Methanotorris formicicus Mc-S-70: one gene and its partner. The main gene of each other region encodes a partner of the protein of the gene in region 2 in a complex. Links are inferred from orthologs where the notes say so. Each region holds a gene or a part of one and is shown on either strand. Other genes may lie near its edges. The genes, in order: METFODRAFT_RS00410 and rnhB.

Region 1 (12,384 bases), on a different replicon or contig from region 2:
TTAATGGTTATAGCACCAAAAGATTTTAGAGATGAGGAGTTATTTGAACCTTTACAGATATTTGAAAGTAAGTATATTAATGTTGATGTGGTCTCAACAACAAGGGGGGAACACATAGGAATGCTTGGGGGTAAGATAACAACTTCCAAAACTATAAAAGAGGTTAATGCAAAGGATTACGATGCCATAGTAATTGTTGGAGGAATTGGTTCTAAAGAATATCTGTGGGATAATGAAGATTTGCAGAAACTTGTTAAGGAATTCTACAATGATGGGAAAGTGGTCTCTGCCATATGTTTATCTCCTGTGGTTTTAGCAAGAGCAGGGATTTTAAGGGATAAGAAAGCAACGGTATTTCCAACAAAAGAAGCAATTGAAGAACTTAAAAAACATGGTGCAATCTATGTTGATGAAGGTGTTGTTGTGGATGGAAATGTTGTAACTGCAAAAAATCCCAACTACGCTAAGGACTTTGGGCTTGAGGTTGTAAAGTTGCTTGGAAAATAATACATATTATTTTTTATTATTTTTTTGTATTTTTGTAAGATAATTTTAACGTTAAATTTTTATATTAAATACCCAATTTCATAAAATTACTAAAAATAATTTTATACAAAACTATTTTAGGTGAAGTCATGCTTTTATTGGTAAGTCCCAAGGATGTGAATGAGGCAATTGAAGCAATAGAAGGAGGAGCAGACATAATAGATGTAAAAAATCCAGTTGAAGGTTCCCTTGGAGCAAATTTCCCATGGGTAATTAAAGAAATTAGGGAAGTTACTCCAAAAAACCTACTCGTGAGTGCAACAATAGGGGATATTCCATATAAACCAGGAACTGCATCCCTCGCTGCGATAGGTGCTGCATTAAGTGGAGCAGATTACATAAAAGTTGGTTTATATGGAACAAAATCCTACAATCAGGCAGTTGATTTAATGAAAAAAGTTGTTAAAGCAGTTAAAGACATTGATGAAAATAAGATTGTTGTTGCTGCTGGATATGCCGATGCTTATAGAGTTGGTGCTGTTGAACCCCTTATTATCCCAAAGGTTGCAAAGGATAGTGGCTGCGATGTTGCTATGCTCGATACTGCAATAAAAGATGGGAAAACATTATTTGACCATTTGAGCAGGGAAATTTTAAAGGAGTTCGTTGAAGAAACCCACGGATATGGGTTAAAATGTGCTCTTGCAGGTTCATTAAAGAAAGAACACATTCCAATATTGAAAGAAATTGGATGCGATATTGTTGGTGTTAGGGGGGCTGCATGCACAAAAGGAGATAGGAATGAAGGTAGAATTGAAAGAGATTTAGTTAAAGAGTTAGTTGAACTCTGCAAATAAACCAAACTTTTTTAAATGGTTGTATTTATAAGATTATTGCTTTTGAAAGTTAACACAAATTTAAAGAATACATGAGCCCTGGTGGTCTAGCAAGGATAGGGCGCCCGCCTGCGGAGCGGGAAATCGCGGGTTCAAATCCCGCCCAGGGCATTATTTTAAAAGTCTACGAGGCATTACCGAGTGAAGCGAGGTATATGGTTGTGTGCAAATTTTTTTAATGTTATTTAAACCATAACTAATTGTAAATATTAGTGTTTATCCACAACTATAATGCATCCTTTTGATGAAACTTTTTTAAAGTTTCGTTTTGATCTCGCCCAGGGCATATTTTTCTGATTAATATTATAATCTAACAGGAATACCCCTCTCTTTTAAATATAACTTTATCTCTTCAACTGTATATTCCCCGTAATGCAAAATACTCGCCATTAATGCAGCATCCGCCTTTCCAAATTTAAATGCCTCATAAACATGTTGAGCATTTCCACAACCACCACTCGCTATTACTGGGAGTTTGGTGTTTTCTGAGATTGCCTTTGTTAAGAGCAGATCATACCCATTTTTTGTTCCATCTGCATCCATACTCGTTAATAATATCTCTCCAGCCCCCAACTCCTCAACTTTTTTTGCCCATTGAACAGCATCTATACCAGTTCCCTTTCTTCCCCCATAAATATAAACTTCAAACCAACAGTAACCATTTTCTGTTTTAACAATATATTTATCCTGATTTTCTTCCTTTTCCAAATCTCCTTCATTTACATAATGCCTCTTAGCATCTATTGCAACAACAACACACTGAGAACCAAAAATATCCGCCGCTTCTTTTACCAAATTTGGATTTTTTACAGCGGCGGTGTTTACTGATATTTTGTCTGCCCCTGCTCTTAAAATCCTTCTGAAATCTTCTACTGATTTAACTCCTCCTCCAACTGTTAGGGGAATAAATACTTGTTCAGCAGTTCTCTCAACTAAATCAATTAAGATATCTCTCTTTTCATAAGAGGCAGTAATATCTAAAAAAACAATCTCATCCGCCCCTTGTTCATCATAAACCTTAGATAATTCAACAGGATCTCCAGCATCCCTTAAATTTAAAAATCTTGTTCCCTTAACTACTCTCCCATCTTTAATATCTAAACATGGAATTATTCTTTTTGTTAGCATTATATTACACCTCAAAATTTGTAGTTAATAAAAGATTATATTGGATTTAATCCTCATCTTCTACATCATCCACCAGTCTCTTCAACTCTTTAGCAAGTTTTAATGCCCTTACTTCAGCCAACTCTTTTTCAATATAGACTTGTGCTAAATCTTCCGCTAAATAAATCAACTCCTTACTGAGTTTGGATTTAATTTCCACAATTGGTTTGTTAAGGACCCATTGTTCCTCAACTTTTTTATCATATGGCAGGAGTGCAATAACATCATCCAAAACTTCTTCAAAATCGACGATTCCTCTATATTTATTAATAATAGTTCCTCCAATTTCAGTACCTATGGCTGTTAGCAATTCTCGCGTTTTTAGTGTATTAACTATTCCAGGAATACTATCTTCACCAACAATTATCATTTTGTTTATAAGTTTCTCATCAATTGATGAAAACAGGAGGTTTCCTTCTGTAATGTTTGGAGGAAGGTCAAATATTATTATATCGTAGGTCTCCTCAAGAATATCCACCATCTCTGCAAACCTTTCAAAATCCATATCTGCGTTAAATGCATCTGGTGTTACATCATTTGGTATTATTGATAAGTGACTGTATGTGTGTATTGCCTCATCTAATGTACTATTTCCTGAAAGATAAGAATTTAAGTTATGAGGGTCGTTTTCATATCCAAATAAAACCCCACTCGTTCCAGCATATAGGTCACAATCTATATAAATTGTCTTTGTTTTTTCACTGAGTAGATATGCAATATTAATAGCAACGGTGGTTTTTCCAGTACCACCTTGCAAATTATAGAAGCCTATTCTCATCATATCACCATTAAACAATTAATCAAAAATTAAATTTTTTGGAGGATTATCTATGACAAACCTACAAGCGTTCTTTTTGTATTCCTCAATTTGTAGTTTTCCCCCATTATTTCCTATTATATCGTATATGTTTTTATCTGCATAAACTGTTATCTTTATTCCACTGTTTGACTTCAATTGAATGATGTTATTTTTTATCGTTATTCTATTTTTCCTATAGGAGTTTATCCAATCAACATAATCCTTAAATGAGGTTACGTATGTGTAGTTATCCTTCAATTTGTAGATAAAACTATAGTCATACTTCATAACATCTGCAATATAGACACCAAATTCCTCTTTACTTGGTGGTATGTAGATTTCATCAATATAATCTACCCCATAAATTTTCTTAGAGAGTGAGGGGATTTTGATTATTGTTATATCTCCTTTTTCAATATCCTTTTTACCAGGAATCACAATGTATTTTATTCTTCCACTCGGATTCAACCTCCAATCGAGATTCTCATCCCTTCCAAGGACTATGTCCAATAGTGTTTTATCATTTGAGAATAACAACAAACCACTAATATTTCTTGTTAATGCATATCCATAATTCTTAACATACCATTGGTTAAAATATTTATATTTGTCCTTATTTATCTCTGAGTTGTTACTCATTGGTAGGTACTCATCTTTATACATCCAGTGGGGATTTATGCTGTAGTTGTTTTCCCCATCCCAGTATTTTTCATTCGTAGAGTAGTAGTAGAGATCTTCTGACTTTAATCCTTTATTCCAATATCCAACACTTTCAGTTCCAAAATAAGAGATCATCTGTGGGTAGTATTTACCAACGGGGTCGTTTTTAAATGTTTCTGGGGCTTTCTCAAAATAAATCAATGGATAATAACTTGCAGCAAGGATGTCCTCGTTGTTGAATTTAATGTCTGAAGGTTTGTAGTGTATATGTATATACCCATCTCTTTTTTTAAACCAGTATTGGTTTAAAAGGGACTTTTCTTCATCATTTAAAGACAACTTTCTAATTATCTCAAGATTTTCAGAACCTGTTGTAATGTAGGTAATATTAGAGCCAATAACTTCTGACAATTTTTTAATAATTAATATTTTTTTGTTTATTTCTTCATCATCCCTAACTTCTACAGGTATTTTTCTTCCAGCAACAACAACAGCACCTTCTCCCTCAGGATTTGGAATTATTTTTTCTATAACAACACCACTCACCACCACATGTTTGTGGTACGGAGGAACCTTGTTTATGTATGCAAAGATTCCTCCTTTTTTAGCAACGTATTCTCCAACAGTATCCAGCACCACTTTGTCATTTTTATCGATTGTTTGAGGGATGAATAATCTTTTATCTCCTATCTCGTAAGTTGGAGGATTTTCACTAATCTTTGTCCCTTTAACAATAAAATTTTTTATATATTTTTTTTCACCATTTATGTAAACAAGAATCGGTTTTTTGAGTTTATATGTTTCATTACCAGGAATTGCAGATGAAGAAGTGGAATAACAATAAACGTTAATAGCATTTAAAATCTTAATTGTTTTCTCATTGTATTCAAAATTCCTATCAATATAAAAAACAACGACACTGTTTGATGATAAATATTCGGAAACATTATCTATTGATGATATCGGAACAAATTGTATAGGAATTGTAGATGCCCACTTGTAGGAAACATCTGCACTTGATACGCCCATTAACACAAACAACATAATTAAAAGAATCACCCTACTAATCTTCATGATACCACCGACCATATATCTTATATTTAACTAACTTAAAATTTAAATTTATTGTTTTATTGAAATTTAATAAGTTTAATGTTTGTCCAAATCCAAATGAGTTATGTCATTATTTAAATATAAATCGTTTGTATTATAAATTAAGTGAAACTTAGTCTAATTTTTGAATGTGGGTGATAAATTCCAAAAAGGGAATTACACAAACCGGTTCTATATCCTACATAAGATTAAAAGCATGAATTATATGTCACAAAATTAATCATAGATATATTTTGTAACGATGTACTTTAACTTTTGTCAAATAATTTCAAAAACTTAAAAATATCAAAAAATGCAACCGTTAGTTTTAAATACACTTTATGTCACACATTAGGATTACATTTATTCATCCAAAAAATACTTATATATTCATACCTCTTTACATTACACCCAAATACGCAAATTTAAGCAGTAAAAATTATTTTAAATGCTAAGAAACAATCAACGTAAAACGTGGATACAAAATATAATCATTTGGAATATATATTGCTTACATATCTAATAAATTTCTGAAGTGTCCTTTAATTTTTTAATGATTGCGAAATTTATATACAAACGACTACTTAAATACCACAATAAACATAATATAAAGGTAAAATTATAAGTAAATACCTCGTGAAAATTAATCTGAATAGTGGGGGGAGAATTGTGTATTACATCCATAAAGAAATAAAAAATCCATACAAAACAGGATTGGATATGGCATATGAAATATCAAAAAAATAAAAAACCCATCTTTAATGATTCTACTAACATCACTAACAAAAAAAGAAGATATTGTTGAGTTGATAAATGGGTTGAAATCTAAGATTGATGTTTCAAAGTTGATTGGATGCACAACTGCAGGGGAGTTTTCTGAATGGAAATTTACGCAAAATGGGGCATTATTGATAGTATTTGATGAACATTATAAAATAGCAATCGAATGTAAAAAATTTGATAGTAATGATGACCCAAGAGATTTTGGAATGTCTTTGGCAAGGGATGCATTAAAGAAATTAAAAGATATCAGTCCAAAAATCTCATTGGATGAAACGTTGGTTGGTTTTTTATTTTTTGATTGGAATTCAGACAATGAAAATGAAATTATAGAGGGGATAAGCAACATATTGAGTGGCATTCCAATCGTTGGGGGGACATCTGGGGATTGTTTTAAGTTTGAAAGAACATTTTTAATATATCAAGGTAAGGTCTTAGAAAATTCAGTAGTTAAGGCTATAGGCACATGTCCTAAAAAAATGGAGATTATTTATGGGCATGGATACAAGCCAACACAATATTATGCAAGGGTTACAAAAGCAAATGGGAAAGTCGTATACGAACTTGATGGAAAGCCTGCATTTCAAGTATATGCAAAAATGATAAGTGACCACACAAAAATTCCCTATGAAGAAATCGTTAAAAAATTCAAACCTCAAAACTTTAAAAATCTTGACCTTGCCCTTCTATACCCACTCGGAGTTCACGATACTTGTGGAAACTACCATATAAAGTTCTTAGAAAGTGTTGAAGGGGATACCCTTGTTTTAATGCATGAGGTTAAAGAAGGGACTTTTTTAGTTATGATGGAAACCACCCCAGAAAATACAAAAAAATCTCGGGAAAAAGTTATAGAAAGAATAAAAAACAAATTCAAAAATCCAATAATATTTGTAGTTGATTGTGCATGTAGGTGGGTTATAGAAAGTTCCATAGATGGGAAAATCTGCAGAGTTCAAACTAACAGTGAAAGTAAATTTCCAAAAAACCCCCTGCTAAATATTAAGGAAAGTTTATGGGGTCCCTATGGCATTGGATTCTTAAGTTATGGTGAGAGTGTTATAAAAGGTATCTTATCCTACCACAATACCTTAACTTTTGTAGGGTTGGTAATAGATTCGTCTGATGAAAGGGTAGATTGGAGAGAAGAACTGAAATACTTTGAATTCTCAAATGATGAGGTTGAGGTGATATCCCTACTCATGGATAAAAAATTAACAGTTAGGGAGATATTGGAAAAAGTTAGCATATCTCAAACAAAACTTTACCAAATATTGAATGAGTTGGAAAGTAGAGGCATAATACGTTCGGATGAAGGAAAACCAAAAAAATTCTACATTGATAATTTAAAGGAGGTTTTAGAACGAATACACTTAGAGTTAGAAAATCAATATCGATTCAAAAAGAAAAAGAGGGAAGAATTGCTATCTAAATTGTAAATTCAATTTCATTGATATGTATTATTTTTTCGCAATTTTTCAGATTTTACGAAAATGAAAAAATAGAAAAAGTATATATATGAAAAGTATGATTAAATATAATACAGGGGGTACTGAATCATTTTTGATATGCAGTGAGGTGGGGGAATATTCCACACCGTATTGTAACGATTTATTATTAACATTCATTTCATCACAGATTTAAAGGTTATTTTAATTGACTTGCTTTTTTTATTATATTTACAATTTCAATGATATCATCATCACCAATATTTAGAATATCCATCTTTTTTATCTCCACAACAACCCCATTTCTAAGGACTCTATCATACAGTGGGCATTTTGTGATTATAGATTTTCCATTGTCCAATCTTACACAACTATCCACAAATTTTGTAACCTCATGTGGATTTTCGTATTCCAAAAATACACAAACTCCCTCTTTGTCTTTAAAATATGCATTTTCCATTTCGCTTTTTATGATATTTGAGAAATAGACACATCTTTTGTATACTTTTTTTGCATTTTTTGCCTCTTCCTTCATCAAACCAAAGAAGTTTGGGACTTTATATGTCTTTATTAATGCATTTAATTCATCTAATTTATTTGCTTTTTTTAATTTTTCCTTTATTTCTTCATCAAATGCCAAAAATCCCCCATACTCGCAGTTTATAATTTTAGGACTTCCCATTGAACATACAACTACATCTCCATACCCACTGTCATCCCCTATCTTTCCAGATACATCTTCCACAAATAAAACTCCAAACTCTTCACAAACCTTTTTTATCTCCTTTAATGGTTGAGGTGCAAGGTATCCGGCAAGAGAAGTTAAAAATAATGCCTTTGGATTGTATTTTTCAATACTGCTTATTAATTCTTCAATATCTACAATTCCAAGATTTGTTTTTATTTTTATTGGATTTAGATTTAGCATTTTTGGATATCTTAGGAATCCCCTCCAACTGCCCATATCTGGTATGAGGATATTCCCTTCTCCAAGAATATCTTTTACTATTTTTGATACTATGAAAATAGCAGCATTTCCAGAAGGTAAAATTTTTATATTGTCCATATTCTTTCTTTTTTTTAGTAAATGAGATAAAACTAATTTTAGATGCTCTTCATCTCCTTCCACACTTATTTTACCTTCTAAACATGGCACTCTATGTGGTATTATCATAATTATCACCATAAGTTTATATATTAGTTTTTCTAATAATGAACACAACAATACTAATGTTGCATGCATATCTTAATTAGTTTATCATGGTGGTTAAAATGGATCCAAAGGTAAGTTACTTCCAAACATTCCTTGTTGCTTCTAAGACAAAAAGTTTTTCAAAGGCTGCAAAGAAACTTGGGGTAACCCAAGGAACAGTCAGTAACCATATTGCTGCATTGGAGAAGTTTTTTGATGCTCAGTTGTTTTTAAGGACACCTGAAGGTGTAGACTTAACTCCAGAAGGGAAGATATTGTATGAACACTCTGAAAAGATATTGGATTATATAAACAACGCTAAGCAACAAATGAGAATCTTGCATGAGCATCCAGAAGGAACAATAAGGGTTGCAGCAAGTACAACACCTGGAGAACATATACTTCCAAGTATTATAAGGGAGTATAGGAAGGAGTTTAAGGACGTTGACTTTGAAATAACTATAACTGATTCAGAGAGATGCTTTAAGATGCTTGAAGAGGGTAGCGCAGATATTGCCGCTGTTGGGCATTTGTATGATAGGAATTATGATTATGTTGTTATAGGGAAGGACAGACTTGTTTTAATTGTTCCCCCAAACCACCCACTTACCAAGAAAGGGATGGCGACATTATCAGATATCTTAAAAGAAGATTATATAGATAGGGAAAAAGGTTCTGGTACAAGGGAGGTTATAATAAATGCCCTCCAAGATAAGGGTTATTCAATCATGGACTTGCATGTTGTTATGAGTTTGGGTAGTACTTCCTCTGTTATAACTGCTGTTTCAGAGGGTTATGGGATAAGTATCATATCAGAGATTGCTGCAAAGAAAGCCGCAGAGGCAGGATTGGTTAAAATAATTCCTGTTGAGGATTTGGATTTAACAAGATATTTATATTTAGTAAAAGGAAAGAGACCAAAGAACCCAAGTGCTGTAAAATCCTTCTGGGATTTTGTATCTGAATAATTTATAATTTTATTTTCAAAAACAAAAATATATAAATTACATAGAAATTATAATAGTACAAAAGTTATTCTTAAAGTTTTTTATATTTGAAAAAGTTAAAACTGTTCCGAATTGGGTAGAATATTTAAATACAGGTGAAATTATGTTTAAAGCAGTGATCAGTGAAGCAAAGGAGTTTAAAAAGATTATAGATGCCGCAAGCAATCTTTTGGATGAGATATGTTTTGAAGTTAGTGAGGATGGTATAAAAGCAAGGGCAATGGACCCATCACATGTTGCCTTAGTAAGTATGGACATACCAAAAGAGGCATTTGAGGAATATGAGGCAGATGTCCATGATATAGGTATTGACTTAGAGGCATTTAAAAAGATAATGAATAGGGCAAAAGCAAAAGATAAGTTAATTTTGGAGTTGGATGAGGAGAAGAACAAATTAAATGTAATATTCAAAGGAACTGCAAGAAGAAAGTTTGCCCTTGCATTGTATGATGTCTCATCATCAAACCTCCAAGTTCCAGATATTGAGTATCCAAATGAAATTTTAATTAAAGCAGGGGCATTTGTAGATGCATTGAAGGACGCTGATTTGGTAAATGACCACGTGGCTTTAAAAGTTGATGATGGAAAATTTATCATCTATGCAAAAGGGGACTTAAATGAAAGTGAAACAATATTTGAAGAGGATAGTGAGGATATTATTAGCATGAATATTGGTGAAAATGCAAGGAGTACTTTCAACCTTGAGTATCTGAAGGACATGACAAAGGCAGCATCATCAGACGATATCTTAAAAATCTGCATAGGGACAGACATGCCTGTTAAGATTGAGTATGACATTGGAGGGGCTAATTTGACCTTCCTACTCGCTCCGAGAATTGAGTCATAATCTTCACTATTTTATATAAATTTCAAATTGTGGTTGTTATGTATGAAAAGATAAAAAAATTATTTTTTGAGGAGATAAAATCTGATGATTTACTGAATCTTCCCAAAAATTTTTATGAAGATGCAGGGGAGTATTTAAAAAATAATAGCGATGAAAAAGAAGTAGAGAGGGTAAAATATTATCTAAGAGAACTTAGAAAATTGAGGATTTATAAGGCACTTTATGGGGATAGAACTAATTTATTAGAAGAGGAAAGGAAGATTTTAGATATCATTGAAGATGTTGAGAAAACTGAAAGTTTAATTGAAGAAAATGTTGATAATATTGTGGAAGAGTTGGGATTTGATGAAGTTGAGGAAGGGATGAAGATTTGGGGGAATGTCGATGGGGATGTTGGAGTTATAACCCAACCAAAACATATAAATATAAAAAAAGATATTGATGTTGTGAGAGTCAACCATAACTTCCCTCCTTTTACAGATGGGAATTATTGTTATATGTTAAAGAAGAATGATGTGGTGGCATTAAACAGAGAGATAGTAACGATTTTGGAGAAACACAATATAGTAAAGAAGGTGAATGTTTATGAAGATGAAAAAGAAGATAAAAAGGTACTGCCCATACTGTAAAAAACACACAGAGCACATTGTAGAGAGAGCAAAAAAGAGGAAAGCAAGTGAATTAACTTGGGGTCAAAGACAATTCAGAAGAGTTTTAAGAGGTTATGGAGGTTACCCAAGACCTTTACCAGACAACGCTAAGCCAACAAAGAAATTAGATTTAAGATACAAATGTACAGTTTGCGGTAAAATGCACACAAGAGCAAACGGTGGATTTAGAGTAAGCAAATTTGAATTAGTAGAATAGTTTGTGAGAATTAAAATTTAAACAAGGTGGGAATATGGACTTGATACCAACACCAAAAAGCAAATTCTTAAAAGTCCAATGTCCTGAGTGCAACAACGAGCAAGTGATATTTGGATGTCCATCAACAGTAGTAAAATGTTTAGTTTGTGGTAAAGTATTGGCAGAGCCAAAAGCATCCAAAGGATTAATTAAGGCAAAAATTTTAGAGGTATTGGGGTAAATTTTATTTTTTTGCTATTTTATTTGTTAAGTTTTTTGTTGTTGCGTTTTTACAATTATTTTTGAAAAATAAAAATCAAGAAATATTTATATATGTCTGATTTAAAATTAAAAGTATAAACATTTTAATTTTGTGATAAACGTTTTGTTGTAAATTTACTGTTATCATTGGAGGTGTTTTTAATGAGGAGAGATTTTCCAGAAGAAGGGGATATAGTTATTGGAACAGTTATTGATGTTAAACCTTATGGGGCATTTGTTGAACTTTTGGAGTATCCTGGGAAAGAGGGAATGATACACATTTCAGAGGTTTCATCAGGTTGGATTAAGAATATTAGGGATTACATCAAGAAGGGTCAGAGGGTTGTAGCAAAGGTAATGAGGGTCAATGAAGAAAAAGGACAAATCGATTTATCATTAAAGAGGGTAACTGAACAACAAAAAAGGGCAAAAGTCCAGGAATGGAAGAGATTCCAAAGAGCAGAAAAAATGCTCGAAATGGCTGCACAGAAATTGGGAAAAAGTTTAGAAGAGGCTTGGGAAGAGGTAGGTTATTTGTTAGAGGAGGAGTTTGGAGAACTTTATGGTGCTTTTGAAGGGCTTGTTATTGAGGGGAAGGAGTTATTGGAAGGTTTGGATATCCCACAAGAATGGATAGATGCGTTGTATGATATTGCAAGGGAAAACATTGAATTAACAAATGTTAAGGTTGAAGGATTTGTTGAATTAAAATCATTAGCACCAGATGGAGTTAAAATCATTAAAAAGGCATTAACAAATGCTTTAAAAGCAAACCCATATGAGGATGTTGAAGTTGAGATAACTTATGTTGGCTCACCAAAATACAGAATAGAGGTTATTGCTCCAGATTATAAGAGTGGGGAAGAGGTTTTAAAGAAAGTTGCTGAGAAAGCAGTTGAATAC
Region 2 (12,468 bases):
ACCAAACACAATTAACAAACAACGTAAAAAAGGAGATTGATTTGGGTTTGGAGGATATTGAGAATTTATTTAACGGCAAAGATTATGAGATATTGCATATCCAATCTTATAGGGATGAATGGCCAGTAAATCATGCATCAAATGGAACAGATTTGGATAATGTTATAAATGATAGATTGTATTTGGTAGGGGATGGAGTTAAAGGAAAAGGGGGAATTGAGGTTGAAGGAATTGCCATGGGAGTTATGAAGGTTGTTGAACACATCAATTTGCTGAATAAAACCAATTAATTCCTCTCAATCCTTATGCTCCCATAACCATCCACAATAGTGTGGTAATTTGGTGGAATAACAATTGTTGAATCATATTCCTCAACTATTGCAGGTCCATCAAACCTTGCCCCAGGTTTAAGTTTATCCCTATTGTAGATTGGGGTTTCTTCCCATCCATTGGTAAAGTAAACTTTTCTATAACTTTCAGGTTTTGGGATATACTCTTTTATCTCATTGTATTTTATCTCTGGCTTTGTTAATAAACCAATAATTGTAACTCTTGCATTAACAAATTCAACATCCTCATCCAATGAACTAAATTTATAAATTGCCTCATGTTTCTTGTGGAAATTATTTATAACCTCCCCCAAATCCCCAGTCCATGGGATTGTTATATCATACGATTGCCCTTTATATCTAACATCAATTTGCTTAATTATTTTTATCTCATCAAAACTTCCAACCTCTTTAATTCCTTCTTCTATCAATTCAACAAATATATTTTCTACTTCTTCCTCATCAACTTCATCTGCATCCTTTAATATACTTTTAACTTTATCAACTCTGCAATCAGATAGCAAAAGCCCCAACGCAGAGAAAACCCCACATGAAGGAGGAATTAATATTGATTTAATTTCCATCTCCTCCGCCAACTCAACACCATGCAACGGCCCTGCCCCCCCCAAAAACATACATAACAAAGTCCCTTGGGTCATATCCTCTCTCTACCGTAACTATTCTTAATGCCTTTGCCATTGCTGTATTTGCCAATTTTATTATTCCCAATGCAACATCTTCTATACATTCCCCAATCTTTTCCGCCAATTTTGATATTGCCTTCTCTGCCAAATCCTTCCTTAATGTTATTGTCCCTCCACTGAGTTTGCCTCCCAATCTTCCAAGAATTAAATTTGCATCTGTTATTGTTGGTTTATCATTTCCCTTTCCATAACAAACAGGCCCAGGGTCAGCACCAGCACTTATTGGACCAACTCTTAATGCATTTCCTTCATCAATCCATGCTATAGTCCCCCCACCAGCACTAACCTCTGCTAAATCAATAAATGGAAACCTAACAGGATATCCAGAGCCTTTAATTAACCTTCCAGCATGAACTTCTCCACCGACCTCATACTCATTTGTTATTAATGGAGTGTGGTTGATTATTGTTGATGCCTTTGCAGTAGTTCCCCCCATATCGAAGCCAATAACTTTCCCATCTCCCAAAATTTTTGAGTAATAAGATACTGCAATCGCCCCAGCAGCAGGACCAGATTCAATAAATGCCAACGGCCCATAACTCAAAACAACTACTGGAATACCTGTTTTTTGTTGTAACTTATCTGCATTTTCCTTGCTCATATAAGTGACGAATATCACATCTGGCTTAATTTCAAGAACTCTTTCTACATTTGGTTCTTCTCCTGGCTTTCCACTTCCAACTCCAGGTTTTTGTAAAAGTTCTTTATGTGCTATTAGATATGGCATTCCTTTCCAATATTTCTTCTCCACTCCTGTTATTCCACAAATCTTATCAGTTGCGTTTAAATAAACTGCCAATCTTAATGCCCCTGGACCATAGCAAACGATTTTATCGACATTTTTAGGAACTTCAACCTCTCTACCTAATATATCGGTTATTTTTACCGTTTCTTTTATTTCTGCTGTAGATTCTTGCTTTTCATTTACACATCCGCAGAATCCTACTATAATAATGGTTATTGCTAATAAACCAACTAATCTCTTTATCATCTATACCACCATTAACATCATATTTTCTTAGCAACAATCATCTTTGCTTTTCCAAAACACCCAAATCGAAGCGAATCCTTCGGATTCGCTGACTTACGAAAACTCTTCGAGTTTTCGTCAAGTCCTAAAAGTTCAGGCATATCTGTAACCTCCAAGATTTTAAAGCCTAAATTCTTTAAATATTCTAAATAATCGTTGAGATTTAAATCCTCCTCAAACGTGTATCTTATTCTACCCTTATTAAGCCCTTCTGGCTTAGAGAAGTTCCATTCCATGTTGTTTAAATAATCTTCAATTCCTTCTTCTTTATCTGGGAAGAATTGCTTATTTATAAACAATCCTCCTTCATTTAGAGAATTATAAACCTTCTCTGCAATCTTTGGATTCTTTCCACCTGGATTGTAAGAGGTGAAGATTATATCATAGCCCTTTCCAATATCATCCTTATAAAAATCTCCAGTAATAGTAAAGACATTCTTTGCATTGTATTTTTCAATGAATTTTTTTGTTTCCTCAACAACGTTTGGCAAATCAAAGACATAGCATTTTAAATTTTTATTTAGCATACTAAACCCTATTGCATACAATCCATGCCCTCCACCTAAATCAAGAAGTTTTTTGGCATTTTTAAACTCCCCATATTTTGCTATATAACTTAAAACCTTCTGCAACTCCCAACACTTGCATTCATCTGCCATTCTTCTAACAACCTTTGGAAAAAAGCTATTAACATCCGTATTTTGATAATTATCTTTATTTTTTAAAATATCAGATAGATTTTCCCAATTTTTGATATTCTCAAAATAACTGTAGATTGGATTGATTATGCTGTAATTTGAATCCTTTTTTAGGTAAATGTTGGTTATCTCAGCATTTTTGTAATAAACTCTCCCACCTACAACCTTGCTATCAATTAAACCAAGATCATTTAGGATTTTTAGCATATATTCCATTAAAATCAAATCAGCATCTAAAATCTCTGCCAATTCCTCAGCAGTTTTAAAACTACTCAAATACCCAAATAAATTTAAATCAATAGCCGTTTTTAACAAATAAAAAATCCTTGCCTTCAAATAGACTTCATCAAATAGTTTCAATACCTTTTCTGGATTTTCATTAGGACATTTTAGAAGAGCCATATTATCACCAAAATAAATTACATCACTTATTTTAACTTATTTTTAATAATTAATCCTACAAATACTAAACAGATTATTAACAAGATTGCATATAAATGTATCATGTTTTTATTATTGCCGGTATCTTCAATATTTGTATAAAAATAGTCAATTCCATTCCCTACATTAACAACAACATACTTTCCATCAGAACTCATATAAACCTCATCAATCAACCCTTCATATAGTCTCCCATTTATAAGTTCTTTAAATTTATAATGCCACAGAACATCTCCCCTATTGTTAAATATAAAGATATCTCCATTGTTATATCTTGCCAAGATATATCTCCCATCCGGTGTTATATAAACTGATTCAATCTTTCCAGCAATGTAATTTTTTTCATAACTCCACAATAGATTTCCTTTATTGTTATATAAAAGCACTTTCGCTGAAACATTTCCTCCATAGGCAGATGAAGAAGGGGGGACTTCCAGTTCCTATAACAATATATCTCCCATATGGTGTCATGGAGAATGCTGTAATAATATTTCCACTGTATGTACCGTTACACCATAGTAAATTACCTTTATCGTTAAATACCAATACACTACTACTTGATGGAAGTATTTCAGGCTCTTCTCCTCTATATACATCATAGATTACAATGATATATTTATCATCAGAAGATGTGAATATTGACCTAACACTATACCATTTTGAAACCCATGTTGTGTTTTTAAATGTTGTGAATTCATTATTTCCCATTACATAACTCCATAACAACTTTCCCTTATTATTAAATACGTGTAGTATGGTATTACCACTTTTATTAAAAGTTTCAGATATAATATAACTTCCATTAGAACTTATATAAGACGGGCATTTGTTTGTTATGTTCCATAATAAATTACCTTTATTGTTAAATAGATAGGTTTTATTTTTACATCTTGTAAAAATGTATTCTCCATCAGCCACCATTGAAATAGAGACAATTCTATCGCTTATATTTTTATGCCACAATAGTCCATTTTTTTGGTTAAAAAAATAAATGTTACAGTCATTATCTGTCGCTAAAATGTATTCTCCATCAGGAATTATGGAAATTGAAGATATATGCCCTCCTACATTATAATACCACACCATCCACACTGATGCACCACTATTATCAAACAAATAAACATTATTCTTATCGCCAATTACAATAAATTTACCATCTGGTGTCATAGAAATTGAACCATAATAATTTGTTTTATATCCCCATAGTAGTTCTCCTTTATTATTAAAGAGGCATATATAAAAGAGATTATCTCCCCTATCTCGAACTGCTGCGGTGATATACTTTCCATCTTCACTCATTGCAATTGAATCAATATCAATAAATTTACTGCTATAACTCCATCCTCCACATATATTTTCACAAAATACTGATGTTAAATGTAAAAAGATTCCAATTAAAAGAGTTCCCATTATAAACTTCTTCATCTTCAAACCCTTTTAAAAATATATTATTTAAACTCCAACTTCTTAAATCCTCCTAATTTCTCTTTCATTGCACTATAAACTGGCCTTCCAACCAAGAAGGTAAATATCTCATCTGCCTTTTCCTCTGGGTTTATATCTTTAAATCTGTCTGGGTAGACAACCTTTCCAATGTAGTAAGCATCTGCTAACGCTGTTCCTATATTTGTTGTGTAGAAGTTGTATGGCAATAAGCCATAAACCTCCCTATTCTTAAATGCCTTTAATGAATTGTAGAATTCTGGATTCTTCTTATAATCCTCAACAACTAAACTCAACCCACCTTCATCAACAAATATTATATCCGGATTCCATTTTAAGAGTTGTTCTTTTGTTATGAATGCATGCCCCTCTTTACCTAACTCATCTGCAACGTTCTTTGCATTAACAGCAACAAATGGTGGATATTTACATTGAGTACTATCAATTCCATGCTTTCCTTTGTATCCAATACCTCCAACATAGACACTTGGCTTCTTATCGTCTGGAATATCCTTTGTTCTCTCATTCAAATCATTTTGACAATCTTTTATGAATTTAATGACTTCCTCTGCTCTACCTTCTTTACCCAATATTTTTCCAGCAAGTTCTAATGATTTAAATAAATCTTCGTTGTTGAATGTTGCCAACTGTCCATAACTCAAAACAACAACTGGAATACCTGTTTTTTGTTGTAATGCATCAACTTCATCCTTTGGCATGTATGTTACAAATATTACATCCGGCTTAACTTGAATAATTGCTTCTGGGTTTGGTTTTGGACTTGGACCTCCTTGTCCTATTGTTGGTAGTTCAGTAAGTTCCGGATGAGCAATTCTATAGGGTCTTCCCCATGGTGTCCATTTCTTCTCCGCATCCTCAACTCCAACAACCTTATCTGTTGCATTTAAATAGATAATCAACCTCAAACATCCCGGACCGCAGCATATTATTTTATTAACCTCCTTTGGAATCTCAACCTCTCTTCCATATAAATCGACTATCTTTACCATTCCAGCGTCTTCACTTACAGGTTGAACCTTTTTTTCAACCGTATTTTGCTCCATACACCCACAAAATCCTACAGCAACAATTAAGATTGTTAATAAACTCATTAACTTTTTTATCATATCATCACCATTTTGTGCGATAATATAATACTGAAAATAATTATTATATAAATAATTTTCTAACTAATTGGGTGTCTCTAAGATGTTATCGTTATAGTATTATAGTATAGCCTTACTTATAATCATGTTAGGTAATGATACTTGAAGATGAGCGTTTATTGCACATTCCTCCTGGAAGTAGTAGAACGGGGGTAAAATTTAAAGATGTTGCCAATAAAATTGATTGGATGGAAAGGAATTACTACCTGTGTGGGAAGCATGATAAACATATAAAAACTGTAAAAGATTTATATCTTATGGTTCAAAACATCATCCAAAAATTATTGGAGAATATTTAAAACAAATTCTTATAAAAGAGGTGTCTATCTTGAAGAAATACAAAAATATGTATCCAGATAAAAATGGAAAGTATGGGATTTATGGTGGTAAATTCATTCCTGAAACATTGATGCCTGCAATTGAGGAATTAGAAGAGGCATTCACAAGATTTTGGATAAACAATGAGGGTAATTTTAGGGAGGAATTTGAGAGTTATTTAAAGGAATATGTTGGAAGACCTACCCCACTTTATTATGCAAAAAGATTGAGTGAGTTACTTGGATGCAAAGTCTATCTTAAGAGAGAGGACTTGGCTCATTTAGGAGCACATAAAATAAACAACGCCATTGGGCAAGCGTTATTGGCAAAAAGAATGGGAAAAACAAGAATTATTGCTGAAACTGGTGCAGGACAGCATGGAATAGCAACTGCAGCGGCGGCAACAAATTTAGGCTTAGAATGTGTAATTTATATGGGAAAGAAGGATATGGAAAGGCAGAAGTTGAATGTTTTTAGAATGGAGTTGATGGGAGCGAAGGTTGTTCCTGTTGTCAGTGGTTCCCAAACATTAAAGGATGCTGTAAATGAAGCATTGAGGGATTGGGTTACAAATGTTAGGAATACTTATTATTTGATTGGCTCTACTCTCGGACCTCATCCATACCCAATGATGGTTAGAGAATTCCAAAGAGTTATTGGAAAAGAGATTAAACAACAAATTCTTGAAAAAGAAGGAAGATTACCAACTTGTATTTTAGCATGTGTTGGAGGAGGAAGCAACTCAATTGGAGCATTTTATGAGTTTTTAGATGATGATGTAGAATTGTATGCAGTTGAGGCAGGAGGGAAAGGGGTAGAAACAGGAGAGCATGGGGCATCCCTATGTGCTGGAAGAGTTGGGGTTTTACATGGAACAAAGATGTATGTTAAGGAGGATGAGTTTGGGCAAATCGAGGAGAGTTACAGTATCTCTGCTGGTTTGGATTATCCAGGAGTTAGCCCAGAACTTTCATTCTTAAAGGATAAGGGAAGGATAAAACCAGTTTATGTTACTGATGATGAGGCATTAGAGGCATTTCAGTTGCTATGTAAGTTAGAGGGTATCTTACCTGCATTGGAGAGTTCCCATGCAGTATCTTATGCATTTAAATTAGCAGAGAAATTGGATAAAGATGATATAATTGTTATAAATCTCTCTGGAAGAGGAGATAAGGATGTTCAAACTGTTGCTAAGGCATTAGGGAAGATATTGTAAATTATAACTTGGTGAAAAAATGAGTAGATTAGCGGAGAAATTTGAGGAATTAAAAAATAAAAATGAGAGGGCATTAGTTGCATTTTACGTTGGAGGAGATCCGAATTTGGAAATATCAAAGGAGGCACTTGGGGTTATCGCAAATAATGCAGATATCATTGAGATAGGAATTCCATTCTCAGACCCAGTGGCAGATGGCCCAACGATCCAAAAGGCAGATGTTAGGGCATTAAACAAGGGAATGAATCCATTAAAGGCATTTGAAATTATTAAGGAGTTGGATAAAAAAACACCGAACACACCTAAGGTATTCTTAACTTATTACAACATCATCTTCAACATGGGAGAAGAGGAGTTTGTAAAAAAATGCAAAGAATGTGGAATTGATGGGCTTGTAGTTCCTGATTTACCAATTGAAGAGGCAGAGAACTTATACAACACCTGCAAAAAATATGACGTTGATTTAATATTCTTGGTTGCTCCAACGACACCAGACGAGAGGTTAAAGAAAATCTTGGAGAAATGCAGTGGGTTTGTTTATGTTGTTTCAGTAACAGGAATTACTGGAGTTAGGGAGAAGGTTCAGGAGGAAACAAAGGAACTTGTTAAAAGAGTTGCAAAATATTCAAATGTTCCAATATGTGTTGGATTTGGGATTTCAAAGAAGGAGCATGTTGAGGAGATAACAAAATATGCAGATGGTGCTATTGTAGGAAGTGCAATAGTTAGGATTGTTGAAAAGTATTTGAATGAAAATGGAGAAATTAAAGATAAAGAGGCATTTTTGAAAGAATTGGAGGAATTTGTTAAAGAATTAAAAGAAGGAACAAAGAAAAAAGAAAAAATAAAAGTAAGGATTAGAACTTAGTGCAAAATTTACTGTAGTATTCTTCCACAAATTCCACGTAACCTTCATTGTTTATCAACCTATTATGTAAATTTAAGACAAAATCTGCATCCAATCCTTTATTTTTAACATACTCTACAAATAATTTTTCAATACTTGAGTATTCTGGGATGTCATATTCAATCTCCTCATCATCAACAACCCTTATATTGTACCATAGTGTTTTATCCTTCAATACATCCAAAATCTTTCCAAATTCCCTTTTAACAACCCCATGGACAATAGGTTTTGATGCATTTGATAAGTTATTGATGAATTCCTTAAACTTTTCTTCTGAATCGATGAAGATCTCAAAGAAGTCCCTGCATTTTATGTTTATATTTTCAACCCTAATAAAATCCACGTCATTTTTATCAAAATCTCCACTCATATCAACAACATAAAACCCCTTTCCGTTCTTTTCATAGTCCTTATATTCATCTCTTCTTATGATTTCTGTTGAACCACTATATGCTAAAACTCCCCCGTTCTCCAAATTATCAATTATTCTATTGTGTATGTGCCCCATTGCGTAATAACTAAACTCTGGAAGTTCGCTCTTTTCTAATTCGTAATCTGGTACATAAGGATTTATCCCCTGATGCATGATGAGGATCTTCTTTCTGTATTCTTTTGATGCATTTTCTAATGTTTTGAGTTTTTTGATGAGATTTTCTTTACCTATTTTTGAGTGGTAATTAATCCCCCCAATAAACACACCCTCATGGATATGAAATTCCCTTTTTACAAAAGTTTTTATATACTCACCCAACAAAACCAGTGGGGTTTCTTGGAACTTTCTCTTTGGAAGATCATGATTCCCTAAAACAATATAAACCGGAATGCCATTTTCTTTTAACCTTGAAAACCCCCTAATCGCTGTTGATAATGCCTTTATCTGTGGTCTGCTATTTTCAAACAAATCTCCACTATGGACAACAAAATCAGGCCTTATTTCCAAAATCTTCTCTATGCATTCATTAAAGGAGTCGTAAATATCCTTTTCCCTATCATCTAAATTATACTGCCTATATCCTAAGTGGTTGTCTCCAATATGGACGAATTGCATAGTAACACCCAAATTTTTTAATAGTTATTTAGAATTAATTGATTTATAAATTTCCTCTAAAACCATCTCAACTGCCTTATCAACTGCGTTTTTAACATCTTCACTTAATCCTATCTTAATTTCTGGCATTGTGATTTCCTTTGCTTGACATCCAATTATTACAACATCTATACCCTTTTTACTTACATCTATTAGATAAGGTGCCAACGGTGTGCCGTGTGCATCGAAGGTATATTTGTTTATGTTTGGAAGTTCATCAACATCCACTTTTTTCAAAGTTCCCGGTTTTAATCCAAAGTCAATAACATCAACAACAATAATCTTCTTTACCTTTGCCTCCTCATCTAAGATAGACATTAGATAATATGGTGCTCCAGTTCCAGCATCTATAAGTTCCACATTTTCTGGCAAATCCATCTTTTCCAATCTTGAGATTACTTCATATCCAAACCCATCATCCGCAAATAATAAATTCCCACACCCAAAAACCAAGATTTCTTTTTGTAGTGATTTCGGAAGCATTTTATCACCATTAAAACTATTCCTCATCCTCTGGTTTAACCCTTGCAATTGTTATATATCCAGTATGCCCAACCATCCTTGTTGATGGCCTAACACCTTTTTCACTAATCTCTATCTCCCTAACAAGGCATTCGTATGTATGGATGTCAAAGAATCCATGTTCCTTTAAAGCCTCAACTGTCTTTTTTGCCTGTTCTATGTATGGAACATATGTTGCTATTCTTCCCCTTGCTTTATTTAATGCCTTTTTTGCATGTGGAACAACGTTCCATGGATCAGGCATATCTAAGACAATGGCATCCACGTCCTTCTCTTCAATACCTTTAGTAACATCTCCTATCTTTTGGATGACGTTGTATAATCCATCCTCTTCCTCCAAATTTTCATCCTCATCCTCTTCATCCAATCCAATAATTTTTTGGTTCTTCCTTACTAACCCAACAATTTCTAAATTCTTTCTTGCAACCTTTGCAAACTCAGGTCTTTTTTCATAGGTTATAACCTTTCCAGTTTTACCAACAGCGTTGGCAAGGTATATGGTCAAAGCACCAGATCCAGTACCTGCCTCAACAACAGTCTCTCCTTCACGAACACCCAAATAAGTAATGATAAGCCCAATATCTTTTGGAAGTAAAGTTGTTACTGTCCTCTTCATTTTTTTAACGATATCGTAAATTGTGGGTTCAACCAAATAAAATTCATGCCCCTTATGGGATTTTAAAACAACACCTTCCTTTTTTTCCTTTAAGTCCACCAAACCCAAATCGTTCCCAAATCTATCTAATTTTTTGTCTATTAGATATTTTTTCTCCCTTTCATCAATAAGCATCTTTTTTCTTATCATTGTTTCACCTATTCTTTATTTCATATAATCCATGAGTGTTTTTGTTTTATTTTCTTTATTCTCTTCCAGTATTCTCTTTGAGGTTTTCCAACTTTTTCTCGCAATTTTTGGGAGTTCTCCAAACTCCCCTACATAATGTTTTAAGAAATTTATCGTTTTTGGATCTGATGGATAACCACTACCAATCTCCCCATATTCTTTCTTATAATGTTCAATTATTTCATCCCTTGTTACTTTTGCAATGATTGATGCAGATGAGACAATTGGATATTTTTCATCTGCCTTATGTTCCGCTATTATCTTAGGGGTTTTGTCAATCATCTTAGCCTTTAATTGATTTGCAAATGCCTTTGCATTACTACTACATGCATCCACGTATATTTCAAAATTTCCCTCAATTTCCTTTAAAAATCCATTTGCTATCTTTGAGAATGCATTTAATTCAATCTTATTTAGGTTCTTAGTTTTCATTAATTCATCCAATTTTTCTGGTTCAATTATTATCGTTTTTATTTTCCCCATCTCCCCTATTAATCGGAATAGTTTTTTCCTCCGGTTCTTTGTTAATTGTTTACTGTCTTTTACACCCAAATCTTCAAGTTCTTTAATTTTATCCTCTTCAATTGCAACACCTGCAACAACCATGGGACCCAAAACAGGACCTCTTCCAGCCTCATCTATACCTACAATAATTTTCTTATCTTTCATCTTACCAACCATATTACTTTATAATGAAAGTTTTTCATCTACTGCAATATTTAAATTCATACTACTATTTTGAGATCAATTTTTCGCATAAGTGGATAAAAACTTATAAAAATTATGAGTTATAGATAATCTATCATGATTAATTGTTATAAATAAGTTTTTGAGATGGTGAAAATATGATTTCAAGGGAAGAGATGTTGGAGATTTTTGAAGGATACAATAAAGATGAGATAACTATCGCAACACTTGGAAGCCATACATCATTGCATATTTTAAAAGGGGCAAAATTGGAAGGATTCTCAACAGCAGTCATTACAGTTAAAGGAAGAGATATTCCATACAAGAGATTTAAGGTTGCTGATAAATACATATACATTGATAATTTTGCAGACATTTCAAAGGAAGAAATTCAAGAAAAGTTGAGGGAAATGAACGCTATAATAGTCCCACACGGTTCTTTTATTGCATACTGTGGATTGGACAATGTTGAAAACAACTTTAGAGTTCCAATGTTTGGTAATAGGAAAATCTTAAGATGGGAGGCAGAGAGAGATTTGGAAGGGAAACTTTTGAGGGAGAGTGGTTTAAGATTGCCAAAAAAATACAACAACCCAGATGAGATAGACGGGCCAGTTATGGTTAAGTTTCCAGGAGCGAGAGGAGGAAAAGGTTATTTTGTTTGCTCATCAAAAGAGGAATTCGATGCTAAAGTGAAGCAGTTAAAGGAAAGGAGTATTTTAGCTGATGAGGATGTTGAGAAGGCACATATTGAGGAGTATGTTGTTGGAACAAACTTCTGTATTCACTACTTCTACTCACCACTAAAAGATGAAGTTGAACTTATGGGAATGGATAGAAGGTATGAGTGCAATATAGACGGACTTGTTAGGATTCCTGCAAAAGACCAATTGGAAATGGATATTAATGCATCCTACGTCATAACTGGAAATATTCCTGTTGTTATTAGGGAGAGTTTGTTGCCACAAGTGTTTGAAATGGGAGATAAACTGGTAAATAAGGCAAAAGAAATAGTTCCACCAGGAATGCTTGGTCCATTCTGTTTGCAGAGTTTGTGCAATGAGAACTTGGAGTTA

The links.
Region 1: the proteins of rnhB (region 2) and METFODRAFT_RS00410 are in contact, whole or in part, in a crystal structure (PDB 3P83), measured with the Archaeoglobus fulgidus proteins. The link is inferred for Methanotorris formicicus Mc-S-70 from one-to-one orthologs. Residues at the interface, in WP_010878125.1 of Archaeoglobus fulgidus: Ala74, Ile178, Ala179, Ile183, Arg190, Ser195, Asn196, Leu197, Arg198, Gln199, Lys200, Thr201, Leu202, Asp203, Phe205; in WP_010877842.1 of Archaeoglobus fulgidus: Val39, Ala42, Asn43, Val44, Ala45, Met46, Leu125, Asp168, Ser194, Asn218, Tyr219, Pro220, Ile237, Leu238, Ala239, Pro240, Arg241, Ile242, Glu243, Ser244.

Annotation. Positions count from the first base shown.
Region 1 is NZ_AGJL01000001.1:57,020-69,403, forward strand. The notes cover bases 8,651-11,502. They hold METFODRAFT_RS00410 (DNA polymerase sliding clamp), read left to right. Parts: upstream 8,651-9,630; coding sequence 9,631-10,374; downstream 10,375-11,502. Other genes in these bases: METFODRAFT_RS00405 (selenium metabolism-associated LysR family transcriptional regulator), read left to right, coding at 8,651-9,488; METFODRAFT_RS00415 (hypothetical protein), read left to right, coding at 10,413-11,003; METFODRAFT_RS00420 (50S ribosomal protein L44e), read left to right, coding at 10,960-11,241; METFODRAFT_RS00425 (30S ribosomal protein S27e), read left to right, coding at 11,276-11,461. Outside these bases: METFODRAFT_RS00365 (DJ-1/PfpI/YhbO family deglycase/protease), read left to right, coding at 1-507; METFODRAFT_RS00370 ((5-formylfuran-3-yl)methyl phosphate synthase), read left to right, coding at 636-1,343; imidazole glycerol phosphate synthase subunit HisF, read right to left, coding at 1,686-2,510; METFODRAFT_RS00385 (MinD/ParA family ATP-binding protein), read right to left, coding at 2,557-3,327; METFODRAFT_RS00390 (hypothetical protein), read right to left, coding at 3,346-5,082; METFODRAFT_RS00395 (FIST N-terminal domain-containing protein), read left to right, coding at 5,862-7,319; METFODRAFT_RS00400 (hypothetical protein), read right to left, coding at 7,528-8,502; more of METFODRAFT_RS00405, read left to right, coding at 8,601-8,650; METFODRAFT_RS00430 (translation initiation factor IF-2 subunit alpha), read left to right, coding at 11,644-12,384.
Region 2 is NZ_AGJL01000013.1:10,452-22,919, forward strand. The notes cover bases 9,529-12,464. They hold rnhB (ribonuclease HII), read right to left. Parts: upstream 11,375-12,464; coding sequence 10,682-11,374; downstream 9,529-10,681. Other genes in these bases: frhD (coenzyme F420-reducing hydrogenase, FrhD protein), read right to left, coding at 9,529-9,822; METFODRAFT_RS03410 (tRNA (adenine-N1)-methyltransferase), read right to left, coding at 9,839-10,666; METFODRAFT_RS03420 (formate--phosphoribosylaminoimidazolecarboxamide ligase), read left to right, coding at 11,551-12,464. Also shown: METFODRAFT_RS03355 (NAD(P)-binding protein), read left to right, coding at 1-290; METFODRAFT_RS11390 (hydantoinase/oxoprolinase family protein), read right to left, coding at 287-988; METFODRAFT_RS11395 (hydantoinase/oxoprolinase family protein), read right to left, coding at 927-2,024; METFODRAFT_RS03365 (methyltransferase), read right to left, coding at 2,042-3,163; METFODRAFT_RS03370 (hypothetical protein), read right to left, coding at 3,190-3,558; METFODRAFT_RS03375 (WD40 repeat domain-containing protein), read right to left, coding at 3,575-4,627; METFODRAFT_RS03380 (iron ABC transporter substrate-binding protein), read right to left, coding at 4,651-5,772; METFODRAFT_RS03385 (hypothetical protein), read left to right, coding at 5,907-6,110; trpB (tryptophan synthase subunit beta), read left to right, coding at 6,140-7,345; trpA (tryptophan synthase subunit alpha), read left to right, coding at 7,365-8,213; METFODRAFT_RS03400 (metallophosphoesterase family protein), read right to left, coding at 8,203-9,300; more of frhD, read right to left, coding at 9,325-9,528; more of METFODRAFT_RS03420, read left to right, coding at 12,465-12,468. UniProt on the Methanocaldococcus jannaschii protein: Endonuclease that specifically degrades the RNA of RNA-DNA hybrids.